DNA from 2 places in the Shewanella sp. SG41-3 genome. Region 2 is predicted to be linked to the other one. Evidence: predicted binding sites of a transcription regulator. Region 2 holds the regulator's gene; the other holds the start of a gene.
What was found. The regulator sigma-54, encoded in region 2, starts transcription at its own class of promoters, with help from an activator protein. The targets are predictions, from matches to a motif close to GTTGGCACGNNNNTNGNNT.

Region 1 (15,702 bases), on a different contig from region 2:
CAAATAAGCAAATCTATAAAGACATGACAAAATTTTGGGGTAAGTTGTTTGGGATTAACTTTGCTCTAGGTGTTTCTACGGGTTTAGCAATGGAATTCCAGTTTGGTACTAACTGGTCCTACTATTCTCACTATGTAGGTGACATTTTTGGTGCGCCTCTGGCCATTGAAGGCTTAATGGCTTTCTTCCTCGAGTCAACGTTAGTCGGGATGTTCTTTTTCGGTTGGGATCGTTTTAGTAAACGTCAGCATTTAGTGGTCACATGGCTTGTTGCCATCGGCTCTAATATGTCAGCCTTATGGATTTTGATTGCCAATGGTTGGATGCAAAATCCAGTAGGTTCAGTATTTAACTATGAAACCATGCGCATGGAGATGGTTGATTTTGGCGCCGTAGTGTTTAACCCTGTCGCGCAAGTTAAGTTTGTTCATACTGTAGCCTCTGGTTATGTTGCTGGTTCGATGTTTGTGTTAGCTATTAGCTCATACTACATATTAAAAGGGCGTGACTTACCGTTTGCTCGGCGCTCATTTGCTGTTGCAGCAAGCTTTGGTATGGCAGCGATTTTATCGGTTATCGTATTAGGCGATGAGTCGGGTTATAAAGTCGGCGAAGTTCAACGTGTTAAGTTAGCAGCTATTGAAGCTGAGTGGCACACTGAGCCTGCTCCAGCAGCCTTTACCGTCGTTGGTTTTCCTAATCAAGAAACCATGGAAACCGACTATGCGATTAAAATCCCTTATGCCATGGGTATTATTGCAACGCGAACATTAGACGAAGAAGTGACGGGTATTAAGGATCTTATTAAAGATCACGAAGTACGAATTCGTAACGGTATGGTTGCCTACGGATTGCTTGAAAAACTACGTGCTGGTGATAAATCAGCAGAGGTTAGAGAGCAATTTGAAGCGACTAAAATCGATTTAGGTTATGGTTTCTTGCTTAAGCGTTATACCGACAAAGTGGTTGATGCTACCGAAGAGCAGATTAAAGCGGCCTCTTATGATTCTATTCCAACTGTCGCACCTATGTTCTGGAGTTTCCGGATTATGGTGGCAGCAGGGGTGATTATGTTGTTTGTGTTTGCAGCCGCTTTCTGGCAAAGCACTCGTCATCAAATCGCTGAGAAGAAATGGGTACTGCGTGCAGCACTTTATAGCTTGCCACTTCCTTGGATTGCCATTGAAGCCGGTTGGTTTGTGTCAGAGTTTGGTCGCCAACCTTGGACTATTTCTGAAGTGCTTCCGACCTTTATGTCGGCGTCTAGTTTAACCACGGCGGATCTTTGGTTTAGTATTATTTCGATTACGGTGTTCTATACCATTTTACTGGTGATAGAGGCTTTCTTAATGTTCAAGTTTGCTCGTCTTGGCCCTAGTAGCTTAAAGACTGGCCGTTACCATTTCGAAACCCAAGATGCTTAATCTGAGGACCTGATTATGTTTGATTACGAAGTATTAAGATTTATTTGGTGGGCGTTAATCGGTGTATTATTGATTGGTTTCACCGTGACAGATGGCTTTGATCTGGGCGTGGGGATATTGTTACCTATTATAGGTAAAGACGATACCGATCGCCGTATCATGATCAACACAATTGCTCCGCACTGGGATGGTAACCAAGTTTGGTTAATCACTGCTGGTGGTGCATTATTTGCAGCTTGGCCTATGGTATACGCAGTGGCGTTTTCTGGTTTTTATGTGGCAATGATGCTGGTGTTGTTCGCACTCTTTTTGCGTCCTGTTGGCTTTGATTACCGCTCTAAAATTGAAGATCCAAAATGGCGCAAAACATGGGACAAGGCATTATTTGTCGGCTGTTTCGTACCACCATTAATCATTGGTGTTGCATTTGGTAACTTACTCCAAGGTGTACCGTTTAACTTTGATGAATATTTACGTGCTACCTACCATGGCGGTCTATTCGGTTTATTAAATCCGTTTGGGTTATTAGCTGGTCTTGTGAGTGTCACTATGGTGATAATGCAAGGGTCTACATGGTTACAAATGAAGACGGACGGCGAGCTTCGTGTGCGCAGTGCTAAGACATCACAAATTTGTGGCAGTCTATTAGTGGTTCTGTTTGGTGCAGCAGGCTTTTGGTTGGTCAATGGTATTGATGGTTATGTGATCACTTCAGCTCTTGACGTCGCTGGAGCATCAAATCCAACCACTAAAACGGTAGCGGTTGAAGCCGGTGGTTGGTTGATAAACTACGATAAATATCCTTTGACTATGCTATTTCCTGTATTAGGTTTGTTAATGCCAGTACTAGTGGTATTAGCCAGTCGTTTGAATCGTAGTGGTTTTGCATTCTTTTTCAGCTCGCTTGCTGTTGCGGGGGTGATTTTAACGTGTGGTGCTGCTATGTTCCCATTTGTTATGCCTTCATCATTAGAGCCTAATGTGAGCTTAACTATGTGGGATGCTACTGCTAGCCAAATGTCACTTAAAGTAATGACCGTTGCCGCTATCATCTTCGTACCGACTGTCCTAAGTTATACCATTTGGACTTATTACAAGATGTTTGGCCGCTTAAATCGTGAGTTTATTGAAAACAATAAAAACTCACTTTATTAAATTAAGGAGCAACATTTATGTGGTATTTTGCTTGGATTCTTGGTGTATTGTTAGCGTGTTCATTCGGTATTATCAATGCGTTATGGCTTGAGAATACTGAAAATATGGATCGTAACAGCGACAACTAATCGCGACATCTGTAATTGAAAAACCGTCTTGGTAACAAGGCGGTTTTTTATTGGCTTTTGTTTGGTAGGTAATAAAGCACACGTCTAAACAGGCTTGATAGTAGTCGAATTACCAACTTATCTTGGTTATTCATTCAGACTGTAGCCAACCTTAACGAGCAAATATAAAGTCACTTTACGTTATGTTGATGTCTATAAAGATAGAGCCCAATCGATGTAGGACGCCGATGAGGGGGATTGATGCAGAAGGCTGAGAAAGATAACTGAAAACGATAACTGAAAACAATCATAACAGTGGGATGACACCACAGTAATAATGCTTTCAATATAGTGATAATTGAGACTTGCAGAAGAGATAAATCGCGCTGTGCTGTACTTGAATATTAGTGATATTTGAGTCGCGTGGTAATCGGGTATCATGGGCCTGAAGAGTATTTTATTGGATCAGAACCCAATTGCTGAGCTCTGATCCCTGTTATCAATTCCAGTCAACTACACGACTTTAAATACTCCAATTTGTTGCTTGATGCTGACAGCAAGTGCGGTTAATTGTTCTGCATCACTAACTGCTTTTGTTGCCCGTTCATCACTATTTTGTGCCAACGTCGCTATAGTATGCAAGCTATGAGACACCTCATCTGCAACTGTGCTTTGTTGATTAGTTGCACTGGCTATACTGGATGAGAATATTGCCATTTCACCGATACTCTGATTAATCTGACTGAGTTGGAGATTGACGATATTAGCTTGTTCAGCTGAAGATGCTCCTAACTGCTGGCACTCGACCATTTGTGTCGCGGTAAATTTTACTTGATGCTGTAATTTAGCTATCGTCGAGCTAATCTCACTAATTGAACGCTGCGTTCTTTGCGCAAGAGAGCGCACCTCATCAGCCACAACGGCAAAACCACGACCTTGTTCTCCTGCTCTAGCAGCTTCAATAGCAGCGTTTAATGCTAGCAAGTTAGTTTGTTCTGCAATGCCATTAATCACTTCAGTTACTTTACTAATAGCTTGGCTCTCACTGCTGACACTTTCAATATTTTTTTGACTTTGGATGAGTTGCTCACTTAAAGATTGCAGCGCGGTGACCTCTTGGCTTAACTGAGCATGCCCTTGAGCTGATGCACTATCAATTTCCTGCGCTTGCTGTGCTCCTTGACTAGCATTTTGGGCGACGTCTTTAATCGAAGAAGACATCTCTTCGATAGCCGTCGCAATTTGCTCTGTTTGGTTTAACAGTGCTTTTGCTTCATGACCATTTAACTTTGATGTTTGTTGGCTTTGATTTGCTTGGTTTTCTAAGCTAATAACCGACTGTTTTAATGATTCAATTAAACTCGCCAAACTCGCAGCCATTTGGGTCACACTGATAGTGATGTGATCAACTTCATTACCACTGCTTTCAGAGCACTGCATGAATGTTTGTGAAAGATCGCCTTGACCTAATTTAGCGATTTGTTGCTGTAGATTTTTTAATGGCTTCATCGCACGATTGATCACCATAAACAGTAAAACAGCAATCAGAACTATGCCTATCAATGCTAAAATCACGTTAATTTTTAGCATAGCTAAACTTTCATTATTTAATTCTTTGGTTGGCACATAGCCAACCATGGTCCAATTCCAACCTGCAATCTTTATTGAATAAGCATACATCTCTTCATCCGATAATGAAGTGTAAACCCAGCTGCCTTTATCTGTGAGTGCCTGTTCAAGCGATAAACCATTAAACAATGATTCAGTAAAAGGCGCTTCAGTGTTCAAATCGCGATGAGAAATAACTTGTTTATCAGAATTACGGATAATGGCATAAGATCCTGACTCTTCGAGTGTGAGTGTTTTAAGTGCATTCTGGATTTGCAGAATTGATTGGCTAATGTCATAACCGATAAAAAGGATAGCATTAACTTTGCCGCTGCTGTCTTTTACTGGGCTATAAATTGTCATGTAATCTTTGCCAAAAAGCTTGGCATAGCCTTCGTATTTTTGACCACTAATTAATTGCTTATAGCCTGGGTGATTAACCCCTAGATAAGTCCCTAGCGCACGGTTACCATCCGTTTTTTTCAGTGATGTTGACACTCGAACAAAATCATCATTATCACGAGCAAATATAGTCGCTACGCCGCCAGTTAGTTGCGAAAAGCGGTCTACATTATTATTTTCATTATTAACTTGTTCATTATCATGTAAAAGAACCGGAGTCTTAACGCCTAACACGTCAACGGATTTATTTTCTATCGAGAATTGTCCTGGATATAAAGTACGAAGAATATCGGAGCTACGTTTCGCCGAAGACAACATACTGTCGTATTCCAGTTCAAGTAAATGAGTATTACTGTCCATTTGTGATTGTATAGCTTTGATCGCTTTATCATGTAATACAGTGGAAGCGGTTAGATATGAAAAACAAGACATAGCGGTGAAAATAATAACGGATGACAACACGACAAGAGAGCCTATTTGTTTTGAAATAGGCCAGTTTTTATAGTTCATATGCTCTTTCTCATAATTATTGTGATGATTAATCTAAATAGATATGGTTCGCTCAATTTAATATACCGCGTAAATGTAAAGATTGTCTGATATGAAGCCAAAAGTGTGAAACAAATGAAGATTCATGTTCTATGGGGACATTTATCGCATAATACGACTAGGAATTTTAAATTTAGACTGTTTTTTTAGGTTAATCAATAACGCTTATGTTAACAATGCCTAAATTAGCATCAGCCTTTTTGCTCAGGCCACTACCAGCAAGTATTAAGAGGGTAGAGCTAACCATAATATATTAAGTTGACTTGAATTATTATCTTGTTTATTTGACCAAATTGTCGATTTATACCTAATTGCACGGTGCAGGTTAGTGAAGTCATGTGGCTTATAAGGTTGGACGAGAAAGTATGTTGGGCCGGTGAAATGCTCGACAAGTATTCAGATTTAACCTTGGTTAATTATGGCTTTGTTTACCACAGAGACATTAATTTCCCCCAAGACGACACCAATTGGTTCTTGTTAGAGAAAACCGTTTAATTTATGTTTGAGTTTTGTGCTTACTGCCCTAAACCGGATTTTTACTGCCAGTTTAGGGCGAAATTTTTATTTTGTATTGAACATTAAATCGAAATTGGCTTCTTGATAAGGTTGACCTTAGGTTTCATCAACAAGGTATACATTACAGGCACCCAAATCAGTGACAACATGGTCGCCAAAAGCGTACCGCCAGCAATGGCTATGGCAAATGGCGGCCAAAAGCCACCACCTGCAATAATTAGCGGTAAAAAGCCGCCTATAGTCGTGATGGTGGTGGAGCCGATATGACGACCACAACTGCTCACAGTACTGATGATCAACTCAATATTACCATGGCGCGCCTCGGGTATATCTTCTAACTCAGCCAAAATAACAATCGCAGCATTAATGGCTAAGCCCATTAATCCCAATAAGCCGATAATAACGGTAAACCCAAACGGATAGCCAAATACATACACGGATAATAAACCTAAACCCGCCGATTGAAATGCACTCAGTAAAATGATTGCCGTTAATCTAAAGGAGTTAAATGACAGCACCACAGTGGCTAGTAATAAGGTGACAACTAACACTACATTTGACAATAAATTACCCACAGCCTCATTACGTTTTGCACTTTCGCCGCCAATTTCAAGATGATATCCCGCCGGAATAGACAAATTAGCAATGGTATCCTTAACCTCGTTTAATACTTGTGCAGGCAGTACTCCACTGGTGATATAAGCTTCAATAGTGTTGACGCGTTCGCCATTTCTGCGGGGGATTGCGCCGCGACTCACATTGATTTCGTTATAAGATAATGCCGCTAGCGGTATACCTGAACCCGAAGGCGATACCAGATTTATCTCGGCTAAGCGTGTGGCTTGTTCGCGACTGTTGTCGCCTAAACGAACGCGAATGGGCAGTGATTCTGTTTGCTCTAAAATGCTGCCACCTATTATACCGGTAGTTGCCATTTGAATTTGATTGGCAATATCGCTAAGGCTCAACCCACTCATTAAGCTGGCATCTTCATTAACTTGTAACCACACTTTTGGCGCGCCAGAACTTAGTGTTGCGCGAGTATGGATCACATCGGGTGTTGCAACTAAAATCCCGCGCACTTGTTCACCCAGTGCTTTCAATGTATCCAGATTGGGGCCGTATATACGCAACTCTACCGGAGCGTTAAAAGGAGGGCCTTGTTCCAGTTTTCGAACCAAGATTTGGGCTTGTGGAAACTCTACATCAAACTCTTTCTGTAATTGTAAAATTAATCGATTAGCCGCAGCAAAATCGGTTACTTTAATCATTGCTTGGGCATAGTTAGTTGCCCCTTGCTGCCGTTGAGTTAAATTGTAATAGAAAGAGGGCGTGTTACCACCGACAACCCAAGTCGCAGCCACAATATCTTCAATTTTTTGCAGTTTATTATCAATCAGTTTTACCTGTTCTAGGGTGTTTTCAATACTCACATGCGGCGCTAAGTAGACTTCAATTTGGAACATATCGCGGTCAGACGGAGGGAAAAATTGTTCTGTCATTTTTCCCGCGGCAAAAAAACCGACAATAGGTAATATACCGATAACAATCGCCGTCAGTATTGGCCGTGTTAACGCAAAGTAAAGGCTGGCTGTATATGCTTGGCTGATTTTGGGAAATGCCATACCTTGTTGATACCAAGCCGTTGGTTTTTCACTGCGGCTAAAGCGCCCAGCAAGGCCTGCGATAATGGTATGCGAAATAATATATGACCCCAGCAATGCAAACATCACCGAAATTGCGATACCACCAACAAACTCACCCGCAGCGCCTGGCATTAACACAATTGGTGCAAAAGCTAACATGGTGGTAATGGTTGAACCCGCCAGTGGCAGCCATAAGTGGTGCAGAGTTTTAGATACCGCTTCAAGTTTGCTCATACCTTGCTGACGGCGTTGCGCAATGGCATCAACAATCACAATTGCGTTATCAACCATAATACCCAGCGCAACCACTAACCCTGTTACCGACATTTGATGGATCGGTAGTCCAGTATATTTCATGCAGGTGAGGGTAAACAGTGCGGTTAGTGGTAATGATATTGCTACAATCACTGCATTACGTAGGCCTAATGTCAGCATTAAGACCAGTAAAATAATCACAAACCCTTGCAGCAGATTAATCACCAAGTCGCCTAAGCGATCGCTGGTATAGCTTTGTTGGTCAAATAACCATTGCACCTTAATATTGGCAGGCAAGTTTACTGAAAACTCGTCAATGGCGTTGCTCACGTGCTGTTGCCATACATCGACGCGGTTATTATTGAGCATGCGCGCAGAGACTAACACGCCTTGTTGACTATCGATTAAAGCAATACTCGATGCAGGCGTTTTAGCTTGGCGGCTAATATTGGCCACATCGCCTAAGCGAATAATTTGGCCGTAAGCGTCTACTTTTAACGGCACTTGGCGGATACGGTTTTGTGAGTCTAATTCACCAGAAACCTCAACTAAGGATCTAAACTGGTTGTTATTAATTTCACCGGCGGAAATTTTGCTGTCGGCATTATTTAAAATTGCCGCGATACCTGCGGGAGTTAAATGCAGTTGACTGATTTTATTACCATCTAATTCTACTAAAATCTCTTCTTCAGGTGCGCCATACAACTTTGCAAAGTCAGTACCGCTGAGTAATCTTAAGCGACTTTGTAATTCTTTGGCGTACCGATTAAGAATATCGACTCTTACTGGGCTGTCATCGGCCCAAACCAGTCCTAAAATAGCGGTATTGGCATACCCTAGCTGATCATCTAATACACTGTTTTGTGCTGCAACGGGTAACAGTGATTTACTGTCGGCAATAAGATCTCTTGCCCGTGACCATACTGGAGCAGTATCGGTAACAGTATCTTTTAATTCTAACTGGATTACCGAAATACCCGGGCGGGAAGTTGACTGGACTAGCTTCAACTCTTCTAAACGGCGAAGTTGATTTTCGAGTACTTCGGTCACAAGTGCTTCAACGCGTTCTGCTGATGCCCCTGGGTATTGAGTAATAACCGATGAAAATCGGTTCGTAATATGTGGGTCTTCCGTACGCGGTAAGCTTGAAATTGCTCCTAAGCCAGCAACAATTAATAATGCAATAAATAAACTGGTTAGGCGGCCATTTTCTAAAAATGCTTTAATCATAATGCCCCCGTTTTCTCAGCTTGAGCTAGGGTGACTTTTTGATTAACCACTAACTTATGCAAGCCTTGAGAGACAATGATATCGGTTGGTTTTATGGCGCCTTGAATATAGGCTTGTTGTTCATTGGTATAGATAATTTCAACATCGCGACGTTCAATGGTATAAAAACCTTGCTCAGCTTTAACTAAGGCAAACACGTTCCATAACCCGCGTACGCCATCGGTTAATGCCGACATCGGCACCCAGTAACCAGATGCAGGCACATCTTGTTGATAAGCCAAATAAGCTATTTCGCCATTGATTACTCTGGCTGAGTCGGGCAAATGAATACGCAACTGCACCGTGCGACTAATGGTATTGACCTCGGCACTAATACCGGCAATTTTAGCGGTAAAGGTTTGTTTACCTACACGGACATCTACCATCTGCTCGGCGGCTAACTGCTGTGCAATATCAATCGGTACCCCAATATAAGCTAAAGGCTCACTGTTACCCACTAAGGTAAAAACCGGACTGCCTAGCGCAATCACTTCGCCGACATTATGAAACCGCTGACTGATAGTGCCATTGAATGGAGCTAACAATGTCGATTTTTCAATTTTTAAATGGGTGGCACTTAAGCTGGCTTCTATGCGCTTTTGATTCGCTTGTAAGCTAATGACTTGTTGCTGGGTTTCATCAAGCTGCTGTTCAGACACATAATTTTGTTGTTTTAGTTTTTGAGTGCGAACTAAGGTGCTTTTGGCTAAATCGATGTCCGCTTGGGTTTGTAATAAACTGGCTTGCAGTTGCTGTTGTTCGGCCGTTAATAACTCGATATCAAGTAGGGCTAATGTTTGACCTTTAGTCACAGTATCGCCACTGTCGACTGAGATATTGTTGAGCTTACCCGCAAGCTCAAAGCCAATACCTGTGGTATTGGCTGAGCGAATTGTCCCTGTATAGGTTTGCATATGCTGGTAATGGTCATTTAACACTAAGCTTTGTGATAACACCGCTTGATAGTCAATTGTATGCGAGTGTTCTTTTACCTCAGAGCCACAACCGCTTAAAACGATTAAGCTTAAACTTAGCGCCCAGTATCGAATGATGGCAGTGAATGTCTTTGACGCGTTCATAAGTTTATTCCTTGCAAAGCAATTAATAGTGTCAATGTTGATTTATTTTTCGCTGTTGGCATGAAAGGCAATAAGCTCATAGGTTTTCAGCACAACGTAAAATGTAACTTTAATGTTAACTAGACTCGATAGTCTAATTTTATAAAACTAGACTGTCCAGTCTATTTTTGGTTACTATTAGGCTAAATGCTGATCAGCAATGCAGAGGCTTGATTTGCTTAATGAGCTAATTTATGGAACCAATATGACAAAACAACACACAGCCCTTAATCCCAGCGGGCAGATCCACATCAGCCGCAGTGAACAAAAGCGTGCTCAGGTGCTCGAATCTGCGATTGATCTTTTTTGTCATCATGGTTTCCCTAATACCAGTATGGATGAAGTGGCCAAGCATGCCGGTGTATCAAAACAAACTGTTTACTCCCATTTTGGTTCTAAAGACGATTTATTTGTGTCTGCGATTGAATCGAAATGTGTTGTGCATCAACTCACTGACGATGCCTTAATTGATGCCAGCCAACCACAACAGGTTATTTTGTTATTTGCACAGCAGTTTGGCGAAATGATTGTTAGCAAAGAAGCCATGACAGTGTTTAAAACCTGTGTTGCTCAAGCCGATACTCACCCAGAAGTGTCTAGATTGTTTTATAATGCAGGCCCTAAGCATGTACTAGGATTGGTTCGAAACTACCTAACAAAAGTCAATGAACACAACGAATACTTTTTTGAAAACCCTCATGAAAGTGCGGTTAGATTGTGTTTAATGTTGTTTGGTGAGCTAAAATTACGCCTAGAGTTAGGCTTAGAAATAGAAGATTTAATCGTCACCAGACAACAATACCTGCAAGATACCGCCGACATGTTTTTACGAGCACATAAAGTGGGCGTAAAATAAACTCAACCTCAAGTTGAACTTAATTGGCCATATAGCAGTATTACTTGAGCAATTAAGCCAAAGTAATATTCAGTTTATTTCATTATTTGAAGGGAAGCAGATTAGTATGACGCTTTACAACACTAAGGTAATTTCTTCTCCGGCACAGAATAAGTCACTGAATTTATCTGTACGGTCATTATTGTGCGTATCGGGTCTGCTGTTAAGTCAGCATGCTTTAGCGGCACCAGAACGTTCACCGTTTTCACTCACTGTTGCTCGTACATCAACGGGCACCGCTAATGTAGGCGCAGAGAGTGCTAACCCTAATCAGTTACAACGAGATACATGGAAAACCAGTTTTTCGGCAAACATGCCACTTAATCGTCAGTGGTCTATAGGGGCAAACTTAGGCTACGATAATCTCGATTATGACTGGGATATTAACCAAAACAGCCTGTTACACAGCAATACTCAACCTTGGTCAACCATCCATCAGTACAGTGCTGGTTTATCACTATCGTATCGCTTAGATAATCATTGGATGTTTCTCATCGCACCCAAATTACAGTATGCCTATGCTGATACGGCATCATCTTCAAATGCACAAAGTTATGGTGTCGTCGCCTCGGGGATGTACCGCTTTGATTCGGGTAATATGCTTGGTTTCGGTGTGGCATATTTAAATGATATTTCAGAAGTGCGCACCTTGCCTTATTTAGCCGTGCGTTGGCAGATAAGCGACAAGTGGGTACTTGCTAACCCGTTCCAAGCTGGTTTTAGTGGCCCTGCAGGATTAGAGTTAAGTTATCAATATAATCGTGACTGGGATTTTGGCGTGGGCAGCTCAATGCGAACAGAGCGTTTTTTAATTGCTGACGATGACAAAACCATTGAAGTTGAAGAATGGGTAGGCTTTGCTCGCGCAGGTTGGCAAGCAACGACTAACGTTAGCCTTAACGCTTATGCTGGTTACTATTTTGGCGGTGAAATGCAGTTAAGTTATCCCGATGTCACTGAAGACATGGAAAACCAAGCCGCATTCGGTTTAGTGTTTAAACTGAACTTTTAACGATTAGTGGTAAACCATACAATGAAAAATGCCGCTGATATCAGCGGCATTGTTGTAAAAGTTAATCTAGCAACTGAGCATTTATCTAATAAAATCGTCTGAACTGCTAATGTGAATCGGCCCTAGAAGTAAGTCACTTCTTTTACCCGCTTAGGGCGATTTTGTTGTTCGTATAACTGCCATACTTGTTTAAAATCAAGTGCTAACTCAGTGACATAAAACTCACCTGCTGGGTAGGTTTTTACCACTTTAGCCCCGCGAATAATGCCACTCACGCTAGACTTAACGTTGTCGTCAGTTAATAACCACTCACTCACGTCGCTGTTTGCGGTAATCTTTTGGCCATACACTTGCTCTGCTAACTCACGATATGCAGCAATTTTTGATGCTTGCATTGCCATTAAAATACGATGCGATGGTTCTTTGCTTGGCTGAGTCGCTAAGGGTGCATAACCAATTGCGGTTAGGGTAGGGAACGAGGCTGGAGCTTCGGTTTCCCACTGGACATATTTATCCTTGCTTACACAGCCAGTTAACAGTACCAGCACAATTAACATTAACGACTTCATAGCTTATCTCCTAATACGGTATAACGACTGTCGCCCTTATTTTCGTGGCGATACAGTAAACCATTACGCGATTCAATCATTTCAGACGGTTGTAAATAACCCGATAAGCTCGACGCCGCCACAAATGATTGCACCGCCGAAACCACTCTATTATTGGTCACATTCACTATTCGGCCGTTAAAGACTATTCCTTCAGGTGTTAAGGTCATGGTTGATACCAAAACGTGCGCTACCGGTAAATTGGAACGCAACAGCTCCCAGTTTCGGCTCAACATAAATTCACCTTGCTCTGTTGCACGTAAATTAGTTGCGACGTTTAAATCAACCAAATTAAACTCATGGGCATGGAATGCAGCAAGCAATCCTTGCTGTAATTGAAGGCCTAACTCATTGGATGTATTTAAATTGCTGGCCATTACCGGCGTAGAAATGAGCAGTGGTTCATCAGGGCGAAGGGCATCATTTTGCAATACTAATTCGTTGACTAACTTTTCTGCCCACACATTGACCTGGCCCTTAGGCGATATTCCAACAGCTTGTATATCATAAGCTAACTTGTGCTGATAAACCTGATCTTCATCGACCACTTTGACAAATTTACCGTTATTACTAAAGGCAAGATTATTGGCAGCATTAGGCGTTTGGGTGCATGCAACTAACGTCAATGACGCCAGTATGACCGTTGGGACAACAAGCCTATTAATCATAATAATTCCTCTTACAAAAATGCCGCAAGTCTTGGTATAAATGAGCCATTTTATCGCCTTATTTATCGGTAACTAAGGTCAATTTTTTACTCTCTAATATTCGTTCCTTTATATCGGCAAATGCGTTAGAAGCTTTACTATAATTACCCTACATCTAAAAAAAACTATTAAAGCGGTTATAGGCACAATTTTTGCTTTGTAAAATATAGAGTAAGCTTAATTCATTTTATTAAGCCAAATAGACGTTTTTTTGACATTAGGACATCGTATGCTGATCCGACACAGCCCTACTAACCGAGCTAATCCCTTTAGTCATCTTGCTGTCATAGCCATATTATGTGCAAGTGGCTTGCTAGTGACAATGTCTGCATTTGCTGAACAAATTGAAGTGACTGGCAAAGCCAAAATTGTTAATGGCGATATTGATAAAGCTCGCGAAGACGCTATCAGCCAAGCATTAAATTATGCCAGTTTAAAAGCGGGAGTTAACTTTTCTAGCGAACAACAAGTTAACCAAGGACGGCTTACTCAAGATACTTTTCAAATGCAGCGTATGGGCTCGGCCAATAATGTTGAATTAATGAGTGAAATGATCAGCGAGCATACTATTACTGTCATTTTACAGCTTGAGCTTAGCGAACAAGAGCCCGATGCCCAATGTAAAAGCCAATCACTCAAAGCTGCGATTATGCTGCCTCAAGCTTATTTACAAGAACGCGAACAATTACGCTATGGTCAATTAGCCCACTTTGAAGAGCGCATTACCGAACAATTAGGCAAAGCGATTAACGCGCAATCGCGTTACAGTTTTGCCAGGCTACATGCAGATGAGAAAATTGATAATACCAATCAATTGGTCAATTTTAGAGGTAACCGCATACCCAGTTGGTTAGGTGAACTCACCGACAGCCAATATTTGCTGCAGCCCGAAATTATTGATATTTCAACTGAACCAGTACAAAGCAGTTATTTGGGCTTTGTAGAAGATGATCCACTGAGGCAATTTATCCTTAAATTAACCCTTTATCATGGCATTAGCGGTGAAGTGGTCTGGTCGGAATCATTTGCGACATCAGCGCCTTGGGAATTTGAACGACAAGAAATAGTGTCACCAGCTAATCAACGCTTTTGGCGATCATCTTATGGCCAGGCGATCAGTGATATTTTACAACAAAGCGTTATGTCGTTAGATAAGCAACTTAATTGCCGACCATTACTAGGCCAAATTGTCGCAAGAGATGGTGATCGCATTATCATCAATTTAGGCCGTAAAAATGGCGTTAAAATGGGTGATAAGTTCCAAATCGTCCTACAGAAAAACATCCCCGACAGATTCAACTCTATGCGCGCTATCGCGACTAAAAGTCGGGCGAATGTGGTTATCGAACAAGTGACCGAAGACAGTTCAACGGCAATCTTTGACGGTATCGACAGTGCTTATAATATTCAAGTGAATGACATTGCGATTAAGAACTAGTTGGTTGTTAATTAAGCAATTAAATTTAAAAGGTTTAATTCGATTATAAACTCAGTATAATCACTGGGTCTCTCTATAGCTCAACAGGATAGAGCAGCCGCCTCCTAAGCGGCCGATCGGGGTTCGAGTCCCTGTGGGGAGACCATAACACCTCTTTTTACCTTAAAAATCAAACGCTTACTAAAATCGTCAAAAGTTGTGCCGCCTATGTGCCGCCTCTGGAAACCACTTTTTTGGAATTTTTTTTTAAGCATTCTTCAAAACTCCGCTTTTCGATAGTTTGAACCCAATCATGGACTCAAAGCCTATTTTTCGTTAAATTCCATTTAAGTCAAATAGCATGATGCGGTGAACATTAAATGGAAGTTTCAGAGATTAATTTACTGGCGAACAAAGAGTCATTAATCGATAACATTATCGATTTAATGCCCGAATCGTTGATAGGAAATATCGATAAAGACAACTTACAAAAAGAATTAGACATTTATGTAGAGCAAATATTTCGATTTGTCCTCAGTGTAAAAAGCTACTATACAGCCATATCAGATACGGATTCAGATGAAGTTATAGTCAAAGCACTTGCCAAAACTCCCCATGGACTATCAATATTTGATGAATTGCATGAGTCACGCTGTCAAGTTTGGGGCATGGCGATAAAACTATTTATAAGTATCATCGATAGCGAAAGTCCACTTATGAGCAAAGTTAAAGAGATAGAAGCTACTCAATCGTTCGGCGAAGCATTAAGAGTTTGTTCACCTAAGTCTGAAGCATTTGTAACACCACAAATTAAAACTTTGATTGCTAGATTTACAGGCAAAACTTCAACTGAACACAGGCATGAATTGTTCAGATTGTTTAAGGGTATGTTGGTCTGTCAATTGAGTGGGCTAAATGAGCAAGCGGATATTTTTGCCGATATGTTAATAAAAGCATTTATTCTCAATCAATAATCACACGCCATACTAATGAGAGAGCAGATTATCAAGAATA
Region 2 (15,702 bases):
AGACCACATAATGCCGTTTAATAATCCAATGCCGAGTTCTTTGCCTATTAACCAACGTGAATTACTTTGGCCAATATGACCAAGTGCAATACCGCGGATCACCAGCGCTAAGGTTTGATTACCGGCAACGCCGCCCATGCTCGGCACAATGGTCATTAAAATTGCGATGGTAGCAAATTGCTCTAAGGTGCCTTCAAACATATTACTGACAGATGATGCTAGTAATGCGGCAAATAGATTGATGGTTAGCCATAGAGAGCGTCTTAGAGTACTTTTAAGCACTGGGCCGAAGGTATCTTCATCATCATCCATGCCTGCCATCCCCATCATGGAATGCTCGGCATCTTCACGGATCACATCGATAACGTCATCAATGGTTATTCGTCCAAGTAATTTTGCTTGGCTGTCTACTACAGGGGCAGATATCCAATCGAGTCGTTCAAATTTTTGCGCAACATCTTTATCAGACATCTCAACCGGAATACTTTCTAGTTCGGTGTCCATAATGCTGCGAACTGTGACGCTCGGATCGCATGTGAGTAAGTCGACTAATCTGACGCCACCTAAAACATGGTCATGGCGATCGACAACATATAATGTATCAGTGGTATCTGGTAAATTACCGCGTTGACGTAAATAGCGTAACACTACTTCGATATTAACATCGGGTCTTAGGGTAACCGTATCTGTGTTCATTATGCTGCCGGCAGTATCGTCCGGGTAGCGCAGTGCTTGTTCTACTCTATCTCTGTCCTGGCTTCGCATTGACTTGAGTACTTTCTTATAAACCGCATCGGGCAAGCTGCGAAGAATATAAGCAAGATCATCGGTGTCCATTCCTATTGTGGCCTGGGCGAGTTTCTCTGGTGTCATGCTGCTGATGAGCGAATCTTTCAGTTCTTCACCTAATTCATCCAGGATCTCACCCGCATATTGTTGATCAATTAATTGCCATAAGACTTGTCGATTTTTTGGTGGTGATGATTCGAGAATGAGGGCGACATCGTTGGGTGACATTGCATGTAACATATTGCGAGCATGAACAAACAATCCACTGTCTAACGCTTGAGCGAGTTGATTGAGTCGTTGTTCTGTTATTTCATTATCTAGGTACTCTTTACCCATATATCAACTTCCTATTTGTCATACAAATATGATTCTGTATGTAATGATTTTGGGCAGTTTCAGTTTCTCTGTTTGGCATATTGATGCAAGAATTGTTATCTGCGGGCAAGAAATGAAATGCAGCAATAAAATCGTTGAGTGACTTGCGCCGAACGAAAGTCTGAACTGCTGATGTTGCTTTACACAAAAATTAACGTCCGATTACATCGGTGTTTGGTCAAGCGAGAACCGTGATTGAAATTGGCTACAACGCTAATCTCTCTTAAGAGAATGAATACTTAATCAGCTGGGGATCCGCCGCGCGTTTCAATATAAAGGCTAATATTATCGAGGAACTGATCGTTAACCTTCGAACAGCAATATCGTGGCAGTTTGGTTAGTATGACGACTTCATTTAAAGATGGAAATAAATAAGTGATGATGGCTTAACGATCAGTAATTAGTGAAAGTATCACTAAACAATTTAGCAAGACTCATCAAATTTAGCATTAATCAGATCACATACGGCATTTAATGCCACTTCAGCATCTGGGCCTTGGGCTGTTACAGTGATCATTTTACCTATGCCACTTTCAAGCATTAATAACCCAAGTACACTAGCTGCACTGGCGTTTTTATCACCTTGAGTTAACGTGATACTGGCATCAAAATCACCCGCTAAAACAGCAAGTTTTGTTGCAGCTCGAGCATGTAACCCCAATTTATTTGAAATGGTTACTTGGCGTTCAAGTTTGATCATTGGCGCGATCCTATGCTCAGTTAGCTGTCAGTATCAGTTAAATTTAATTCTCTGTGGCGAGCATTAACTGTATGTTTACTGCCATGTCTAAACCTTTTTGCTAATTGATCAGCTATATATACCGAGCGATGCTGGCCACCGGTGCAACCAATGGCGATAGTCAGATAGCTGCGATTATTACGTTCTAAATGCGGCATCCAGGTTTCAAATAAGTTTTCAATTTGCCAGATAAACTTATTCACTAGAGGTTGCCGACCTAAAAACTCTTGTACCGGTTCGTCTAAACCTGTGAGTGGTCGTAGTGCTATTTCCCAGTGCGGATTAGGTAAAAAGCGCACATCAAACATAAAGTCAGCTTCTGTTGGCATACCGTGTTTAAAGCCAAAAGACTCAAAGTTAATCACTAACTCTTTATCGACACTACCTAACAAGATTTGCCTGACTTGGTCGCTTAATTCGTAAATATTCAGGGCAGAGGTGTCAATATAATGATCAACAATTTTTGCGATAGGCTCAAGTAAACGGCCTTCTAATATGATCGCTTCTTGCAGTGAAATATGATTTTTAGATAACGGGTGTAATCGACGCGTTTCGCTATAGCGTTTGAGTAGCACTTTATCATTAGAATTCAAAAAGAAGCTAATAATTTCAGTGTCATGTTCAAGTAAGGCAAGTTGATCTTGAAGGACTTTACCTTGCTCGGCAATGTTGCGTACATCAACACTAATTGCCACTAGATCATTATTACCTTTGAGCTGAGCCAGTAATATGCCAATCAGTGGTAAAGGCAAATTATCAACACAATAATACCCTAGATCTTCTAATACTCTTAGAGCAACAGATTTTCCTGAGCCTGAACGTCCCGATACTATGACAAGTTTCATGCAGTAATAACCCGATAAAGTTCTGTTGAGTCGTGAGTTTTACGAAGCTGTTTCAATATTTGCTTATCGCTTAATTTTTGAGCCACGCTTGATAGCGTGCTTAAATGCTGTTGGCACTGATCTGCAGGTACTAACAAAGCAAATAAAATATCCACGGGCTGTTTATCGATTGCATCAAAGGCAATGGCTTCTTCACATTTAATAAATATTGCGATCGGATGTTCTATGGTCGTTAATCTACCATGAGGTATCGCAATGCCATTTCCTATACCTGTGCTACCCATTTTCTCTCTCGCTAATAGGCTTTCAAAAACCTCTTGCGAAGATAGGGGTGGGTACTGGGCAGCGACTAAATTGCTGATGAGTTCCAGTACTTTTTTCTTACTGCCCGGTGTGGCACAGGTAGTGCATTCCGGCTGCAGAATGGTACAAAGTTCCATCGTTAGTGTTTTGTATACTTCTCTTTGTGTTTAATTACCTGACGGTCGAGTTTATCGATCAGGGCGTCTATTGCAGCATACATATCAGTGCTTTCTGACATGGCAAAAATCTCTGCACCATTAAGGTTGATTTTAGCTTCTGCTTTTTGTTGTAATTTTTCTACATTGAGCACAACGTGTACATTATTGATCTGATCGAAGTGTCGTTCAAGCTTTGAAAATTTACCTTGAACGTATTCACGTAAAGATTCGGTAATGTCGATATTTCTACCTGTCATATTGATAAGCATAAAAATCCTCCGTTGCCTTGTAGGTTATAAACTCTTACGTTGGTTTGAGGGCGGAATGAGCATCGCTTCGCGGTATTTTGCAATCGTACGACGCGCAACGTTGATCCCCTGATCTGCCAGCAGTTGGGCCATTTTGCTGTCACTTAATGGCTTTTGCTGGTTTTCTGCTGCAACCAGTTTTTTGATAAAAGCACGAATAGCGGTAGATGAGCATTCTCCGCCATCGTCGGTGCTGACATGGCTAGAGAAAAAGTACTTTAATTCAAATAGCCCACGTGGTGTGTGCATATATTTTTGAGTGGTAACCCGTGAAATAGTTGATTCATGCATTTCTACTGCTTCAGCAATATCATTGAGCACCATAGGTTTCATGGCTTCTTCACCATATTCAAAGAAACCTTGCTGAAATTGCACAATACAATTGGCGACTTTCAATAAGGTCTCATTGCGGCTTTCGATACTCTTGATGAACCATTTAGCTTCTTGTAAATGACCGCGAATAAATTGGCTATCGGCAGAGTTTTTACTGCTTCTAGCCATGGCTGCATATTGTTGATTAACGCCAATTTTAGGCATATTGTCTGGGTTTAACTCTACAACCCAACGGCCATTCTTCTTTAGTACGGTTACATCAGGAATAACATATTCGTCATCAATAGCGGTGACTAACAAGCCCGGGCGAGGGTTAAGTGACTGGATTAAGGTGATTGCGTCACGCAACTCGTTTTCTTTGAGCTTGGTTTTGCGCATCAATAATCTAAAATCGCGCCCAGCAATTAAATCTAAATAGTCTTTAATGAGCAGACGGGCATTGTCTATATGTGGGGTTGTGTCGGCATATTGGGCTAATTGAATGAATAAACATTCGCTTAAATCTCGTGCGGCAACACCAACGGGATCAAAGTGTTGAATACGTTTTAATACCGCTTCAACTTCATCTAGTTCAACACTTTCATCACCCATGGCTTCGAGAATATCTTCAGTGCTTTGGGTTAAATAGCCGCGTTCATCAATGGCATCAATAATCGCGGTAGCAATCGCTCGATCAGTGTCAGAAAATGGCGTGAGATTTTTTTGCCACTCTAAATGTTCATATAAGCCTTCAGTCGTTTCACCTTGGAATGGCATATCATCATCGCGCATGCTAGCGCTGCCTGAACCTGACATTGGAGAGGCGGTGTACACTTCATCCCATGTGGTATCCATAGCTAAATCGTCCATGGTTTCTTTGGTCATGGATTCTGCTGTGTCGACTGTTGAGGTGTCTTTTTCTATATTGACCACGCTGTTGTCACTAAAGTCGGTGTCCGATTGGTCGCGACTTTCTTTTACTGAGTCTTTTGCTTGAGAAAACTCATCTTCTATTTCAAGCAATGGGTTTGAGTCCAATGCTTGTTGGATTTCTTGCTGTAGCTCCAATGACGATAATTGCAGTAAGCGGATCGCTTGCTGTAATTGAGGGGTCATGGTTAAGTGTTGACCCATTTTGAGTTGGAGTGACGCTTTCATTTACCGCTTATCCCTAGATGATTTCCATAAAAATGACAATCTCGAAAACTGTAATCGATTGTCACATACATCAATGACATTTAACGCTATTTAGATATCGTTCAATGAAATGAGTTAGATAGACTAAAAGGCCAGTAAAGTAACTATAGCTTGAATTGTTCACCTAAGTACACAGCCCGAACTTGTTGATTACTCAATATCTCATCAGGTGTGCCTTCGGCAATTAAATTGCCCTGGCTGACAATATAAGCGCGCTCACAGACGTCTAAGGTTTCACGTACGTTATGATCGGTAATTAATACCCCTAAGCCGCGGTTTTTAAGCTGTTGAATGATTTTTTTTATGTCGATGACAGAAATAGGGTCAACCCCCGCAAAAGGCTCATCGAGCAAAATAAATTTAGGATTAGCGGCCAGCGCGCGCGCTATCTCTACTCGACGACGTTCCCCACCAGACAACGACATGCCTTGGCTGTCGCGAATATGGGTGATATGGAATTCTTCTAATAAATGCTCTACTTGCTCAATCCGTTGGTCGGTAGTGAGTTCTTTGCGAGTCTGCAATACGGCCATAATATTGTCGTATACGGTCAGTTTGCGAAAAATACTGGCTTCTTGCGGCAAGTAACCAATCCCTTTGCGAGCTCTAAGATGCATTGGGTCGGCGGTTAAGTCGTCATCATCAATTAAGATCCGACCTTTATCGCTTTGCACTAAGCCGACAACCATATAAAACGTGGTTGTTTTACCTGCACCATTGGGGCCTAAAAGACCAACAATTTGGCCTGTTTTAACGGTTAAACTCACATCTTTAACAACCTGACGAGTTTTATAGCTTTTAGCTAAATTTTCAGCCGTTAGGGTTATTTGGGTCATGGTTTGATCTGCTTTTTAACAGGAATTTCAGGGAGCTTTTGCTTTGGTGCAGTCTCGTCTTGGAAATTCTCAGGTTGAATAATAGTAATAACGCGATCTTTCCCTGTACCAGTACTTTCAGCAATCAGCTCTTGAGCGTTAATGTTGTACTTAATACGGTTACCGGTTACTTGGCTACCAGATTGATCCAGTTTGGCATTACCTGTCAATGTCAGTGTAGTGGTAGCAAGATCATAGCTTATTTCGTTGGCACTGGCGGTGCCAATTTGACCGTCGTCTAACTCTTGTGAAAACGTTGCAGGGTTGCCTATAGCGATGAGTTTTTTACTGGTGCTGTTTTCGGGAGTAAACGCCCGTAACTCATCAGCATTAATGTTAATAGTGCCTTGGGTAACGGTAACAGGACCATTAAAAACAATTTGATTATTTTTAATGTCAGCAGACTGGCTTACTGAGGCAATTTTCAACTCTTGTTGAAGATCACCTTGTTTCGCTATGGTAGGTAAACTCAGCAGGCAAAATATGCTGCCAAATAACATAACATTGGCGTGAGTGTTGAGGCGATTAATGTGGCTCATATGTTCCTTCTACCTGGCTGAGTAGCGATAATTTTTGCGAATTCAAGTCGGCATGTAGACCTAAACCTTGAATAATAAACCCTTTACCTTTGATGTACACCATCTCTTGTGAGGTGCCGATCATAGTGGTTAAATCCACCGAAACAGCTTGGGTACTGAGTGACTGCAGGGGTTCTTCTATATTAATGGCATCAATAATAACATTATTTTCTAATATGACTTGGCTGGTATTTTTATTCAATTGGCCTCTATCTGCGCTTAATTGCCATTGCGCTTGGCCGTTTTCAGGGTAAATGAGGTAAACAGGTTTAGTAAAGTGAGTAATGTCACTTGAGGCGTAATGCTCCATGTGTTCGGCACTGACTCGACTAGCAATTAAACCGAGTTTATTAAATTCTGTGGTGCGTAGGTTATCCGCTACAAAGTCGGGACGTTCAATACCACGAACTTTCACAGCATCCATTTCACTGCGTTTTATTTGCGCTTGCCAGTAGAGGAAAAAAGCAAGTCCAAAAAAAGCCACAATACCTAGAGTGATTCTATTCATATACTCATACCATGAGCACTGGCAAATTTATCTTGGCTTAAAAGCAGTAAATCAGTGAGTTCTCGTAACGCGCCATGGCCACCATTAAGAGAGGTGGTCATATGGCAATGTTGCTTAACAAATGGGTGCCCGTCACCGACACACACGGCAAGACCAACTGCTTTCATAACTGGGAGATCTACCATATCATCGCCAATATAAGCGACTTCGTCTGCGCTGACATTATACAGTGATAGGAGTTGTTCAAATGGCTCAAACTTGTTATCAATACCTTGATAAATATGTTTAATACCTAATGCGGTCATGCGAGTTTCGACAATCTTTGATTTGCGGCCAGTAATGACAGCAACGTGCATTCCGCTTGTCAGGATAGATCGAACACCATAACCATCGCGAGTATGAAACGCTTTGAGTTCTTCGCCAGCGTTGCTGAGATAAATTCGACCATCTGAAAATACCCCATCGACATCACAGATTAACAGTTTGATTTTTTGAGCGCGTTGCCAAATATCATTGCTGATAGGGCCGTAAAATCCTTGGTGGCTGGTGGTTGATTCTGACATGATTAAATGACTCCCGCTTTAACCATATCGAGCATGTTTAATGCTCCGATCGGTTGATGTTTTTCATTGACTACAATCAGTCCGTTAATACTTTTCTCATCCATAATTTGCAGTGCTTGTGCCGCTAGAATGCCGCTAGGGCAGGTGACACAGTTCTGGGTCATTACCTGAGCTATCGGAGTGGTGCGAAGGTTGACTTCGGCGTCGATAACTCGGCGCAAATCGCCATCAGTAAAAATACCAACCAGTGTTGTTTCGCTGTCGACAACAGCTGTCATACCAAGGCCTTTTTTGGATATTTCATACAGCGTTTCAGTAATACAAATATCATTATGCACTATGGGTAAATCATCGCCTTTATGCATAACATCATCGACTTTTAATAATAATTTTCGCCCCAGAGATCCACCAGGGTGTGACAAAGCAAAATCATCTCGAGTAAAACCTTTGGCTTGCAATAAGGCAATGGCTAATGCATCACCCATTGCTAAAGTTGCTGTGGTACTCGAGGTTGGTGCCAACCCTAACGGGCATGCTTCTTCTTGTACTTCAATGCACAAATGGATTTTAGATAAACGCGCCATATTAGAGTCTGGTTTACCTGTTACTGCGATAACCGGTACGCCCATTCGCTGTATTACTGGCATTAATGTCAGTATTTCACTCGATTCACCTGAATTAGAAATGGCAAGCACAATATCGTTTTTAGCCAATGCGCCTAAATCACCATGACTTGCTTCACCTGGATGAACAAAAAATGCCGGTGTACCAGTGCTGGCAAAGGTCGCGGATATTTTATTACCAATATGCCCCGATTTCCCCATGCCCATAACAATCACTTTGCCTTTGCACTGCAAGATGAGCTCACATGCTTGACCAAACTCAACTGAGTCTACATATTGATATAAATTATCTAGGGCAGCCTTTTCAATATCAATGACTTTACGGCCCCACTGACGAAATTGAGTTTGATTTACCATACGGTTCTCTCTTTTAGCTGAATACTTTACCTTCATGCCCCAATCTAGTGAGATTGAAATACAATCACTTGGTACGCAATAAAGGTGATTAATAATAGTGTGCCATGCCAACGAGTCAGTTGTTGCTTAGCGCCACTGGATAATACTAAAACGGCTAATGCTGCACTGGTGCCTAATACCATGTAGAAGTCTCTGCCGCTGGCCGATGTATCGATTTCCCCGGGGGAAATTAACCCTGGCAATGCCAACACAGCAAGAATATTAAATAAGTTCGATCCAACGATATTACCAATGACAAGATCGTGTTCTTTTTTTAACACGCCAGCAATGCAGGCTGCTAATTCTGGTAGGCTTGTCCCTACAGCAATAATGGTTAAACCGATGACAAGATCGGACAAACCATAAAACTTTGCAATACCCACGGCACCATCGACCATCCAACCAGCTGATAGCGGGAGTAATATAATACCGACTGTAAGCCAAATGATAGCATGAAAGGTTGGTACATCTTTAGGGATCTCAGAGTCCATTTCAGTATCTAAGCTGTCGGTGGTTTTATCATGAGTTGCTTGCCAAATAAAATATCCCATTAACCCTAAAAGGGTTACAAGCAGCATGATACCTTCTACTCGTGTTAATACATTATCATGCAAGGTAAAGCCTGCAAATACAGTAGCTGCGAGCATAATAGGTATTTCACGTTTTAAGGTTTGTGAGCCTACGCTAATCGCACCCAGTAATGCGGTTAATCCTAAAATTAAGGTAATGTTAGCTATGTTAGAACCTAGGACGTTACCAATCGCGGTGTCACGCATGCCATCCATTGAGGCTGTGGCAGCAACAAACATTTCAGGAGCAGAACTCCCCATCGCAACAATAGTGAGTCCAATTAACATGGGAGGTAAGCCTAAATTACGCGCAAATGCGGCAGCGCCATAAACAAATCTATCCGCACTCCAGACTAAAACTGCAAGGCCGACGACTAACATTAGGATATTAACTAGCATGTGATTCCGATAGTGGTAATTAATTGACGAGCATTTTCGCTGGATTTGTATCAAATTGAAAGCATTGCCCAGTAATTGTACTGACAATCATATGTGCTTATATGGATATAGTTGTCGCTTAATCGACAATTACAGTACAATTTGCGCTTAAACTTAATGCAAGGAAGGCTGTTATCTCCTCAACGCCAATGTCTGATATGAGTAAATCGAATAATAAACCTTTGGTCGAAGTTAACCATTTGGCCTTTAGTCATGGTTCGCGCGTTATCTATGAAGATATTTCTTTGTCGATCCCCAAAGGTAAAGTAACAGCAATCATGGGGCCTAGTGGTATTGGTAAAACGACCCTATTAAAATTAATTGGTGGGCAGCTAATTCCCGATAGCGGGCAAGTATTGTTCGATGGTCATGATATACATCAGCTTAAGCGTAAGGATCTTTTTCAACTGCGAAAGCGCATGAGCATGCTATTTCAAAGTGGTGCATTATTTACCGATCTTAACGTATTCGATAATGTGGCCTTTGCCTTGAGAGAACATTCTGGACTTCCAGAAGATGTTATCCGTTCAATTGTATTGATGAAGCTGCAAGCTGTCGGTCTTCGCGGCGCAGCATATATGATGCCAAACGAGTTATCTGGTGGCATGCAGCGAAGAGCCGCATTAGCTCGGGCGATTGCACTTGAACCTGAAATGGTGATGTATGATGAGCCATTTGCAGGACAAGACCCCATTTCCATGGGTATGTTAGTTAAACTTATTCGTGAGTTGTCGGACTCATTAAAACTCACTTCGGTGGTTGTGTCTCACGATGTTGATGAAGTATTGGGTATAGCAGATTATGTTTATGTGATTGCAGACAAAAAAGTCATTGCTCATGGTACACCAGAGCAATTACGTCAATCTGATAATCCACAACTAGTTCAGTTTATTCAAGGCGCGCCAGATGGCCCAGTGCCATTCCATTATCCTGCAGAGGATTATCAAGAGGAGCTACTTCGTGGGCGCAACTGATTATATTGCCGATATCGGCAAATATGCACTGCAAATAGTGTTGGGCTATGGCCGAGCGGGCATTATGTTATGGCGCGCGATTGTACGTGTGCCTAATTTTAAAAAAGGCATGCCACTTCTGGTTAGACAAGTTTATGTGCTTGGTGTCCGTTCCATGGTGATCATTTTAGTGTCTGGCTTGTTCATTGGCATGGTATTAGCGCTACAGGGATACAATATTCTTGTTGGGTTTGGTACTGAGGAAAGTTTAGGGCCTATGGTGGCACTAAGCTTATTACGTGAACTCGGGCCAGTGGTTGCCGCGTTATTATTTGCTGGCCGAGCAGGTTCTGCTTTAACGGCTGAAATTGGCTTAATGAAATCGACTGAGCAGTTGTCGAGTCTAGAAATGATGGCGATAGATCCGTTAAGACAAATCATTGCACCGCGTTTTTGGGCAGGCGTCATCAGCATGCCATTGCTCGCGTTAATGTTTAGTTTAGTCGGTATTTTTGGTGGCCATTTAGTCGGGGTAGAATGGAAAGGCATTGATAGTGGTGCATTTTGGTCTATTCTTCAAGCATCGGTTGAATGGCGACAAGACATAGTTAATTGTTTGATTAAAAGTACTATTTTTGGTGTGGTGGTGACATGGATTGCCTTGTACAGAGGTTATGAAGTCCAACCTAATCCAGAAGGTATCAGCCGTGCGACAACTTCAACGGTTGTGCAGGCAAGCTTAGCTGTTCTAGCGCTGGACTTTTTGCTTACGGCAATCATGTTTGGAAATTAAGATTTTTTCATTGTTTAGATTAATTTAAGTGGTTTAATAGTATGTTGACACGGAAAATAGAGTTATTGGTAGGCGTGTTTTTATTGTCAGGTTTGTTGGCTTTTTGCATCTTAGTATTCAATGTTGCTAATGTTCAAGTCAAGTCCAATGATCAGACTTATAACTTGGTCGCTGAATTTAATAATATTGGCGGCTTAAAAGTACGTTCGCCAGTAAAAGTGGGTGGTGTGGTGGTTGGTCGTGTAACCAATATTACTCTCGATACCCATAAGTTGGTGCCAATAGTGACATTAACAATGGATAAGCGCTTTGATCAATTTCCGGAAACAAGCAGCTTAGCTATTTTGACTTCAGGACTCCTTGGCGAGCAATTTATTGGTTTAACGCCTGGGTTTATGGACGATGATATTTCGATGCTTGCCGATGGCGATAAAGTACATGACACACGTGGTGCATTGATTTTAGAAGATTTAATTGGTCAGCTTTTATATAGCATGTCATCTAAAGATAAATAGGATCCCAATTATGAAAACATTTTTTAATCATGTTATGGCGCTATGCCTAATAGGCAGTGCGGTTATCAGCCAAGGTGCAATGGCTGCTAATGATGAGGTCAATACCCGTGATCCTTATGAGATGATCAAACAAGTCGCCAATATGACTTTTGATCGCTTTAAAGCAGATAAAGCTTTAATTAATGATGATTTAAGTCATTTAAAAGTTATTGTTCGTGAAGAGCTTATGCCTTACGTCGATTATAAATATGCTGCTTATAAAGTGATGGGGCAGTATTTAAGTGATACGACCGTCGATCAACGTAATCGTTTTGTGGATGCCTTTGAAGGTTATTTAGTGGCAACCTATGCACAAGCATTAACCGAATATACTGATCAAAAAGTGGCTTTTGACCCGCCGAGTGATTTCAGCAATGAAAAAATAGTAGAAGTGAATGTTCAAATCCTTGAGCAAGGTCGTCCACCGATTAAAATTCAATTTAAAGCGCGTCGTTTAAAAGACGATACGTGGAAAGCGTTCGATTTAGTGGCAGAAGGTGTGAGTTTATTGGCTTCTAAACAGTCTGAAATCTCTAATTTAATCCGCCAGCAAGGTATTGAAGCGGTGATTACCATGCTGAATGATAAAACCCAACAGACTATTGATCGCCAACCAGCAAAAGAAGCTGCAGCTGCGTGATTACCTTTAATCAACAAGATCAACGTTGCATCGTCAGCGGTCGCTTAACCCAAGATGAAGTAAAACAATTGTGGCCAAAACGCCATGAATTGTTTACTGCATCAACTCAAGTGGTAGACTTATCAGCATTAGAATACGTCGACAGTGCGGGTGTTGCACTGTTATTAGCGTTAATCAAACTACATGCGACAAGTAGCCAAGAAACAAGTGTGATACATCAGTTGGTTAATCCAAGTGAACAGCTCAAAAAAATGATTGAGCTTTATGATTTAGATGCTTTTTTCAGCCAAAAATAGAAACGAATAGTAAAGGTAATTGATTCCATGGAATGCAATGTTATAGAACAAATTTTAACCGAGGCGTTATCGCTCACTGAAGCGCACGTTACCTCTGATGGCAGTCACTACAAAGTCGTCGCAGTAGGTGAGTGTTTTGATGGTATGAGCCGGGTAAAACAACAACAAGCAATTTACAGTCCTTTAGCTGAGCAGATTGCCAGTGGTGAATTGCATGCGTTAACAATTAAAACTTTTACGCCGACTCAGTGGAAGCGTGAAAAACTTTTCAATATGTAACAACAGAGATTCACAGTGGATAAATTAACTATTAAAGCCAGCAAGCCTTTAGCTGGTGAAGTCGTGATCTCTGGTGCAAAAAATGCGGCACTCCCCATTTTAATGGCTGGCGTATTAGCCGAAACAGATTTTATTGTCTCAAATGTTCCCAACTTACGCGACGTGATCACCAGTTGTGAATTATTACGTTGTTTAGGTGCCGAAGTTGAAGACCTCGGCGGTAGCCGCATTCGTATTTCTACCTCTAACTTAAATGAATATTGCGCGCCTTATGATTTAGTCAAAACAATGCGTGCATCGATTCTTATTTTAGGCCCACTGCTTGCCCGTTATGGTACTGCAGATGTTTCTTTACCTGGCGGTTGTGCCATTGGTGCTCGTCCGGTGAACCTGCATTTACATGGCTTAGAGTTAATGGGTGCCAAAATTGAAGTCAAGGAAGGCTACATTAAAGCGCGTGTTGATGGCCGTTTAAAAGGCGCTCATATCTTTATGGATATGGTCAGTGTCGGTGCAACAGAAAATTTACTGATGGCTGCAGCATTAGCTGATGGCACGACAGTCATTGAAAATGCGGCCCGTGAACCTGAAGTGACTGACTTAGCTCATTGCTTAATTGCCATGGGAGCAAAAATCACTGGTGTTGGTTCTGCCACGTTAACGATTGAAGGTGTGGAACGTCTATCGGGTTGTGAATACCGCGTCATGCCAGATCGTATCGAAACCGGTTCATTCTTGGTTGCCGCAGCCGTCACTCGCGGTAAGATTCGTTGTGTATCAGCCGATCCTAAAACCTTAGAAGCGGTATTATCTAAGCTTGAAGATGCAGGTGCTGAGATCACAACTGGCGAAGATTGGATTGAGCTTGACATGAACGGCCAACGTCCAAAGTCTGTTAATATTAAAACCGCACCTTATCCTGCGTTTCCAACCGATATGCAAGCGCAATTTTGTGTGTTGAATGCACTTGCTCAAGGCACAGGTCGTGTTACTGAGACTATCTTTGAGAATCGCTTCATGCACGTTCCTGAATTAAGCCGCATGGGCGCAGACATAGAGCAAGAAGGTAATACTTGTATCATCCATGGTACTGAGCGTTTAAACGGTGCCCAAGTGATGGCGACAGATTTACGCGCCTCTGCTAGCTTAGTGATTGCAGGCTTAATGGCTGATGGCTTAACTACAGTCGATCGTATATATCACCTTGACCGTGGTTACGAGCATATTGAAGCCAAGTTTCAAGGTTTAGGTGCTGAAGTTGTTCGCGTGAAGAACTCTTAGGTTTAACCGCTCTCAGCAGAAAATACCTCATAAAAAAGCCATTCAAATGAATGGCTTTTTTATAACGTTGATTTAATTAGTAATAGGTATTACTCAGGCGCTGTGGCTTTTTCTGCAATAATGACTGGCAGTATTTGACGCTTACCCTCACGTATAATGGTCATGTTGACTTTAGTTCCTGGAGGGGTCTCTGCAATTCTGTCCATCAACATTTCAACTCCCGGGACATCTTCATCATTATATTGGGTAATGACATCTCTTGGTGTTAAGCGCGCACGAGCTGCTGGTCCGTCAGGATCGATACCCGTCACTAACACACCTTTTAAATCGGGTAGGTTGAGTATCTGTGCCATTACCGGATTAAGTGGTTCACCTGAAATACCTAAAGCACCACGGATAACTCGGCCATGTTTAATCAATTTATCCATAATGCTGTGGGCTAACTTAATGGGGATAGCAAAACTAATCCCATTGCCGCCACTATCATTACCCACTTGGAATGCCGCGGTATTGATACCGATTAATTCGCCGCCGGTATCGATTAATGCTCCGCCTGAGTTACCAGCATTAATGGCTGCGTCTGTTTGCAAAAAGTCGAGGTAACCAGAACTTAAGCCATTACGTCCTGTTGCACTAATAATACCCTGAGTAATTGTTTGGCCAATATTGTATGGATTACCAATGGCTAGCACCACATCGCCTACTTGGGCTAGTTTATCGAGATTAATCGGTACTATAGGTAAATTATCGCCTTCAATTTTAAGTACTGCTAAATCTGTCTCTTGATCAGAACCAACTACTTCAGCAGTAAATTTACGCCCATCTTGTAGCGCAATAACAATCTCATCGGCTTTTTTTATCACATGATAATTTGTGAGCACATAGCCTTCTTTACTCATTATCACGCCAGAGCCAAGGCCTTGAAGTGAGCTTGAATTGAGCGGATTACGTTGATCAATGCTAAGACTATAAATATTGGCTACTGCAGGTGCGGCTCGACGAACGGCTTTAGCGAAAGATAATTCTGAGCCACTATTGCTGACATTTGTGAGGCTATTGTTGAATGAGGAATTTTGCATTAACGCTGTTATGGCTAAAAAAACAGCAGCCATAATTAGACCAAATACCACAGCTTTAGTTATATAGATGCAAGTGTCTTTTAGGTTCATGGCTTGAATAATTGTTAAAAAAAATGGCTGTTATATTAACATAGCTCAAATAAATAAGCACCGACCAAAAGTTGGCCGATGCTTCATTCTTGAACGGGTATCACAGACTATAACCTGATGATTCTTATAGCTGTGATGAGGTAAATTAAGTGCCAACTATG

Region 1: H5164_RS19070 (flagellar assembly protein FlgT) is a predicted target of sigma-54. The motif match lies at 13,411-13,429, and genes of this name have one in related genera.

The regions. Positions count from the first base shown of each region.
Region 1 is NZ_JACJFJ010000014.1:657-16,358, forward strand. Features, by position in the region: gene H5164_RS19015 (cytochrome ubiquinol oxidase subunit I) at 1-1,424, shown strand, start outside; gene cydB (cytochrome d ubiquinol oxidase subunit II) at 1,440-2,579, shown strand; gene cydX (cytochrome bd-I oxidase subunit CydX) at 2,597-2,707, shown strand; gene H5164_RS19030 (methyl-accepting chemotaxis protein) at 3,200-5,206, opposite strand; gene H5164_RS19035 (hypothetical protein) at 5,597-5,740, shown strand; gene H5164_RS19040 (efflux RND transporter permease subunit) at 5,824-8,892, opposite strand; gene H5164_RS19045 (efflux RND transporter periplasmic adaptor subunit) at 8,889-10,010, opposite strand; gene H5164_RS19050 (TetR/AcrR family transcriptional regulator) at 10,255-10,905, shown strand; gene H5164_RS19055 (DUF6268 family outer membrane beta-barrel protein) at 11,012-11,956, shown strand; gene H5164_RS19060 (LPP20 family lipoprotein) at 12,079-12,525, opposite strand; gene H5164_RS19065 (FlgO family outer membrane protein) at 12,522-13,232, opposite strand; gene H5164_RS19070 (flagellar assembly protein FlgT) at 13,501-14,709, shown strand; tRNA gene H5164_RS19075 (tRNA-Arg) at 14,779-14,854, shown strand; gene H5164_RS19080 (hypothetical protein) at 15,069-15,662, shown strand; gene H5164_RS19085 (hypothetical protein) at 15,678-15,702, shown strand, end outside.
Region 2 is NZ_JACJFJ010000003.1:201,951-217,652, reverse strand. Features, by position in the region: gene mgtE (magnesium transporter) at 1-1,125, opposite strand, end outside; gene H5164_RS07005 (HPr family phosphocarrier protein) at 1,589-1,864, opposite strand; gene rapZ (RNase adapter RapZ) at 1,885-2,748, opposite strand; gene ptsN (PTS IIA-like nitrogen regulatory protein PtsN) at 2,745-3,188, opposite strand; gene hpf (ribosome hibernation promoting factor) at 3,191-3,478, opposite strand; gene H5164_RS06985 (RNA polymerase factor sigma-54) at 3,503-4,987, opposite strand; gene lptB (LPS export ABC transporter ATP-binding protein) at 5,131-5,862, opposite strand; gene lptA (lipopolysaccharide transport periplasmic protein LptA) at 5,859-6,440, opposite strand; gene lptC (LPS export ABC transporter periplasmic protein LptC) at 6,427-6,987, opposite strand; gene kdsC (3-deoxy-manno-octulosonate-8-phosphatase KdsC) at 6,984-7,550, opposite strand; gene H5164_RS06960 (KpsF/GutQ family sugar-phosphate isomerase) at 7,553-8,530, opposite strand; gene H5164_RS06955 (calcium/sodium antiporter) at 8,575-9,537, opposite strand; gene H5164_RS06950 (ATP-binding cassette domain-containing protein) at 9,726-10,550, shown strand; gene mlaE (lipid asymmetry maintenance ABC transporter permease subunit MlaE) at 10,537-11,322, shown strand; gene mlaD (outer membrane lipid asymmetry maintenance protein MlaD) at 11,364-11,837, shown strand; gene H5164_RS06935 (phospholipid-binding protein MlaC) at 11,872-12,516, shown strand; gene H5164_RS06930 (lipid asymmetry maintenance protein MlaB) at 12,513-12,812, shown strand; gene H5164_RS06925 (BolA family protein) at 12,840-13,091, shown strand; gene murA (UDP-N-acetylglucosamine 1-carboxyvinyltransferase) at 13,107-14,372, shown strand; gene degS (outer membrane-stress sensor serine endopeptidase DegS) at 14,462-15,541, opposite strand.